DNA from 2 places in the Sphingomonas sp. PvP056 genome. Region 1 is predicted to be linked to the other one. Evidence: predicted binding sites of a transcription regulator. Region 1 holds the regulator's gene; the other holds the start of a gene.

Region 1 (3,086 bases):
GTCGCGGCGCTGTGCGTGCTGATCGCTTTGGCGTTGGGGCGGGAGGCGCTGACGCTGCGCCTGGTCGCAGCGGGCGCGCTCGTCGTGTTGTTGCTATACCCGGAATCGCTCGCCGGGCCGAGCTTCCAGCTTTCGTTCGCGGCGGTCGTGGCGATCATCGCGTGGAACGATCACCCGGGCATCCGTGCGCTGGTCGCGGCGCGCGAGGAACCGCGCCTCAACCGTGTTGCGCGCAGTATCGGTGCGTTGCTGCTGACCGGACTGGTTGTTGAGGCCGCGCTGCTGCCGATCTCGCTCTATCATTTCCAGAAAGCGGGCATTTACGGCGCCGTCGCCAATATCTGTGCGATCCCGTTGACGACGTTCGTGATCATGCCGCTGGAGGCAGCGGCGCTGTTGTTCGACACGATCGGGTTGGGCGCACCCTTGTGGTGGGCGACGCGGATGTCGCTCGAGCTGCTGTTGTGGATTGCCCGCACGACGGCGGCGATCCCCGGTTCGGTCGCGCCGTTGCCCGCGATGCCGGGGGGCGCATTTGCCGCGATGGCGATTGGCGGGATCTGGATCGCGCTGTGGCGGACGCACTGGCGACGGCTGGGGATCGTGCCGTTCGTGATCGGTGCGGCGTGGGCGATCGTCACGCCTGCGCCCGACCTGCTGGTGACCGGGGACGGACGCCATGTGGCGATCCGGACGCGAGCGGGTGACGTTGCGCTGCTGCGCGACAGGACCGGCGACTATACCGCCGACATGCTGGCGCAGGGCGGCGGCGTCGCGGGCTTGCCAGTGCTGTGGTCGGATCAGCGGGATGCGCGGTGCAGTCGGGATCTGTGCATGGCGGTGAGAACCGTCGGAACGCGGCAATGGACCGTGCTGGCGACGCGGAGCGCCTATGCGGTTCCGATCGAAGATCTGGTCCGGGCCTGTGCTGCCGCAGATATCGTGATCAGCGATCGCTGGCTGCCGCGTCGCTGTCGCCCGCGCTGGTTGCGGCTAGACAGGAGCTTGCTGGCGCGGACCGGCGGGGTGGCGATCACCTTTCCGCGACAGGCTCTGGCGTTGACCGCCTTCGCCAGCCGTCGACCGACCATCCGGACGGTGCGCCACCCGGGCGACGCACACCCCTGGATCATGCCGCCCGACCCACGTAGCGCAAAGCCAGCGCGTCGACATCGCTTCGGGCGGCGGCGATCCGCCGATGATCAGTCGTAGCGGCGCAGCAACCCGGCCAGCTTGCCCTGCACGCGGACCTGAGCAGGCTTGTACCGCTGCGGATCATAGGCGCGGTTGGCCGGATCGAGCCGGACCATCGCCCCTTCACGGCGGAAGAACTTGAGCGTCGCTTCGCTGTCGTCGATCAAAGCCACGACGATCTCGCCGTCGCGCGCGATCTCCTGACGCTTGATCAGCGCATAGTCGCCATCGAGGATGCCAGCCTCGACCATCGAATCCCCGGCGACCTCGAGCGCATAATGTTCGCCACCACCGAGCAGTGCAGCCGGCACCGACAGCATCGACGCGCCCTCGAACGCCTCGATCGGAACACCAGCGGCGATCCGGCCATGGAGCGGAATTTCGATCACGTCATTGGCAGGCTGTGGGACGACGCGCGGGCTGGCCGGTGCCGTTTCCGGTGCTGCCTTGGCCGGGGCGTTGGTGCCGCGTTCGGGCATCTTGAGCACTTCCAGCGCGCGTGCCCGATTGGGCAGGCGGCGGATGAATGCGCGTTCTTCCAGCGCACTGATCAGGCGGTGGACGCCCGACTTGGATTTCAAATCGAGTGCTTCCTTCATTTCCTCGAACGAGGGCGAGACTCCCGTCTCCTCCAGCCGGTCGTTGATGAAGCAGATCAACTCATGCTGTTTGCGCGTTAGCATTCCGGGCCCTTTCGTCGGAACAGACGACGAACCTATACGGAACATAAAGATGGACGTCAAGCGATCGGCAGGATTTCCACCGAGTCGCCCGCATCGGCCGCCGGGGCGAACGGTGCGCGGACGATCATGCAGTCCGCGCAGGCGAGCGTCGCGAGTAGCGACGAATCCTGGCTGTCGGCAACATAGACGCGCCCGTCGCGGGTGACGGCGCGCATGTAATCCTGACGGCGGTCGTTGGCGCGCAGCGGTGCGCCGAGGATCGCGGGGTAAGCGGTCGGCGACGGTTCGCGGGCGCCCGACATGGCGGCGATCACGGGTTTGAGGAAGATGGCCGCGGTAACATAAGCGGACACCGGATTGCCGGGCAGGCCGAGCACGAGCATCTCGCCGATCTTGCCCGCGAGCATCGGCTTGCCCGGGCGGAGTGCGATCCGCCAGAAGTCGATCGATCCGCCCGCCGCCGCCAGCGCTGGGCGGATCAGGTCGTGATCGCCGACCGACGCGCCGCCGGTGGTGACGAGAATGTCGGCTTCGACGGTGCGAAACGCCTCGGTGATCGTGTCGAGCCGGTCGGGCAGGATGCCGAGATCGACGACGTCGACGGGCAGGTCCGCCAGCATCGCCGCGAGCATGACGCCGTTCGATTCCGGCAAGGTCCGGTCGCTGAGCGGCGCGCCCGGCAGGGTGAGTTCGTCGCCGCTCGCGACGATCGCGACACGGATCCGCCGCGCGACGCTGAGCGTCCCGTAACCGCCGCTCGCCGCCAGCGCGATCCGCGCCGGGGTCAGCCGGTCGCCGGTCGCGATCAGCGTCTGGTCCTGCGCGAAGTCGATCCCGGCTCGGCGGATGTTGCCGCCGCGGACCGGCCCGTCGCCTGCGAGGCGGACCTCGTCCCCCTCCCGTGCGGCTTCCTCCTGGACCAGCACGGCGTCCGCGCCGGGCGGGAGAGCTGCACCGGTGAAGATGCGGACCGTCTCGCCCGCGCCGATCGGGTGGTCGAACGGGTGCCCCGCGGCGCTTTCGCCGATCAAGCGCAGGGGGCCGCCGAGATCGTCGAAGCGAACCGCATAGCCGTCCATCGCGGACAGGTCGCGCGCGGGCTGGGTCCGGCGCGCGACGACGTCCGCCGCCGCCCAGCGCCCCGCGGCGGCGCGCAGCGGGACAGTTTCAGCTGCGATTTTCGGTGCAAGGGCGTGCAGGCGGGTGAGC
Region 2 (3,086 bases), on a different contig from region 1:
CGCGGCGGGCATCGTCTGGAACCGCGCGAGCGCCTGCGCGCCATCGGGGCTGCCCGCGACCGCATGGCGAAGCTGCGCGCCCCAGCTGGCGAGGCGCTGCTCGAGATCGGCGACCAGGCCGTCCTCGCCACCGAACAGATGCGCGCAGCCGGTGATGTCGAGCGTGATGCCGTCGGCTTCGTCGAGCGCCACCATCGGGGTGTAGCGTTCGCACAGATCCGCGATCCGCTCGATCCAGTCCTGGTCGGCGGCGGGCGCGGCATCGTGCGCCGCAAGATCGGGCAGGATCGCGCGTGCGTCCGCCAGCGCCATCCCCGGCGACAGGCCAAGCGCGTGCGCACGCGGATCGACCGCGGTGATCCGCATCGCGCCACGCTGCTTTTCGACGAAGACGAACGGTGCGTCGTCCCCCGTATCGACCCTGGCATTAGCCGACGCGGCGGAACCCCGGGTGCGGGATTGCCGGTCGCTCGACAGGAAGGGAAACCACAGTGCCAGATGCCGCCGGGCGGACTGTGGCGGCGATGATGCCAGAGTCTCGGCGAGGGTCTCGGGCGCCGTCATGGTCGGATCGACGCGGCGCACCCGCTGCGCGGAAGCTTGCTTGGTCACGGTCCCACTCCACCAGCCAGCGCCCGTCGCCGGGACGACCACGCTGGCGCAAAAGCGTTACATCGAGCACCGGATACCCCGGCGCGTTCGCCTCGAGCGGCGCGGACGCCGCGGCGCTGGCGGACCAGCGCGTATCCGCCGCACTGGGCGAAGGCTGCGCATCGATCCGCAGCAGCAACACCGTGACGCCGGAATTTTCCGCCGCCAGCGCAAGCCTGCGCCCCGCGGTCAGATCGAGCATGGCCGGGTTGCGGCGCATTTCGATCACCGCCACTCCAACCGCCGGACACCGCACCACATCCGCCGCCGCGCGGAGCACCGCGAGCGGATCGGGCAACACGCCCAGGATCAGGTGCGATGGGTCGATCCCGAGTTCGACCAGGCCACCCACATGAAGGACGCCCTGCTTTTCGGCCGCATCCTCGCGCAACCAGACGAGCGCCCCCCCCAGCCGAACCGCGAGCATCCCGACGAACCCCGCCGCGCACCCTGCATCCGCAGCGTCGTGCGCAAACACCTCATGCAACCGTCCGCGGGCCAATCCGCCGCCGATCGCCTGATCGATTCCGTCATGTCCCGTTCCCACGCGAACCGTGTCGACCGCGGATTCGCACAGCCCCTCGCGCTGCTCTATGGCGGCGATCTGGCGCTTCAAATGGCGCAACGAGGCGATCGACTCGGTCATATTTGTTCATCTTATGTTCCGTATCGCGCGGATCATGCGAGCGAGTCAACATGCTACGCGGGATGCCCCGGCGGATGGCCCTTCGCGCCGTGCTCCGCCCGACACCGCCGCCATGAAGTGTTGCTGCGATGCAACAGGTTCCGGGAAACGCCTCATACCAAAGGATCACTTCGATCCGTCGCGTGTTTGGGCGTCGTCAATGGAGAACACACATGCGTAAAATTTTGATGGTTGCAGCCGCTGTCGCAGCACTCACCACGGGTGCAGCATCGGCTCAGGAAGTCACCACCACCGCCGCCAGCGAAGGCACGAGCAACACCTCGTTCCGCGGTTTCCGCCTCGAGGGTAACCTCGGCGGCGATCGTTTCCAGTCGCAGGGTCGTCATAACGACAAGTTCGGCTACGGTGCCACGATCGGTTTCGACGGCGTGATCGCTGACCGTATCGTCGTCGGTCCGGAAGCAACCTACTGGCGTGCAAACGACTGGACCGAGAATTGCGGCGCATCCAACGGCGGTTCGGTTTGCCACAAGTCGTTCGAGGAATTCGGCGTCGGCGTCCGCGCAGGCTATCTGGTCACGCCGCGTGCGATGGTCTTCGCCAAGGGTGGTTATGTCACCAACGAGCAGCGCAAGCGGTTCGATGCCAACACGCCCACGCAGACCTCGTTCTACGACCATGTCAACACGACCGGCTACCAGGTCGGCGGCGGTGCCGAGTACACGGTCACCGAGGGTCGTCTGCCGGTCTATGTCAACGCGCAGTATGTGTTCTCGCAGTATAACGACAACACCTCGCGTCACCGCATCATGGGCGGCATCGGCGTTCGCTTCAAGTAAGCGCAACTCCTACCGTTCGAGAGAGGCGCGCCCAGCGATGGGCGCGCCTTTTTTCGTTTTCCGGGGTCCGATCAGTGCCGCGAACCCAATCGTTCAGGACGGGCGTTCAGGACGGGCGTTCAGGACGGTCGGATGTCGCTCGCTTCGAATGCCGCGACGATCGGCGATGGGTCGGTGAACTCGGTTTCATAGCTGAACGCCGTCGCAAGCCGTGCCCACGGCAACGCGGATCGCGTAAAGATCTCTGCGATCGGGCGGACCCACGCCGCGTCGTCGAGCGAACTCGGCCGCACGATCACGCTGTCGGGCGAGCCTGTCGTCGTCGTATGTGTCCATCCGGCGCAATCGGGGCAAAGATAGCGCGTCGAGGTCGCCCCCGAATCCGCGGTCTTGTCGATCGTGCGCGGGGCAACGTCGGACAGCAGGCTGAACCCCGCCTTGGGTATCGCCAGGCCCAGCGAAAAGGCGGATGCGGTCATCTGCTGGCAATCGCTGCAGTGGCACGCCATCGTGAACAGCGGTGGCTGGTCGATCCGGTAGCGGATCTTGCCGCAGAAGCAGCCACCATCGAGCGGAAGGGTAAAATCGGTCATCCCCCCCGAAACGCGCCAGTGCCGGATCGGTCGCAAGCGGGGGGTGACGGTTTGTCCAAGTGACAGCGCACGCGCGCGCCGCTACCACGCCGCAATGGCTGCCCTCCGGCCCTTCCTGCAAAGCAACACGGCGCTGGTCTGGGCGGTGATCGTCTGTGCGTTGCTGATGCGCGCGATCGTTCCCGCAGGGTTCATGCCGATGGCGACCGCAAACGGCATCGAACTGGTGTTGTGCTCCGGCATGGCGCAGCCCTCCGATCCCACGACCGCGCCTGCCGCCGCCGGGATGATGCCCGGGATGCAGCATCATGCGATGCCGGATCACGCGATGCCGGATCACGCATTGCCGGGGCGTGG

The links. The regulator LexA, encoded in region 1, represses DNA repair genes until DNA is damaged. The targets are predictions, from matches to a motif close to GTTCCNCNCTTGTTCT.
Region 2: the regulator LexA is predicted to act here: its motif matches at 1,302-1,317, upstream of ABIC17_RS01140 (ImuA family protein).

The regions. Positions count from the first base shown of each region.
Region 1 is NZ_JBEPST010000002.1:602,057-605,142, forward strand. It holds gene ABIC17_RS07070 (ComEC/Rec2 family competence protein) at 1-1,212, shown strand, start outside; gene lexA (transcriptional repressor LexA) at 1,203-1,877, opposite strand; gene ABIC17_RS07080 (molybdopterin molybdotransferase MoeA) at 1,934-3,086, opposite strand, start outside.
Region 2 is NZ_JBEPST010000001.1:219,209-222,294, reverse strand. It holds gene ABIC17_RS01145 (Y-family DNA polymerase) at 1-534, opposite strand, end outside; gene ABIC17_RS01140 (ImuA family protein) at 428-1,297, opposite strand; gene ABIC17_RS01135 (outer membrane protein) at 1,510-2,136, shown strand; gene ABIC17_RS01130 (GFA family protein) at 2,256-2,729, opposite strand; gene ABIC17_RS01125 (hypothetical protein) at 2,824-3,086, shown strand, end outside.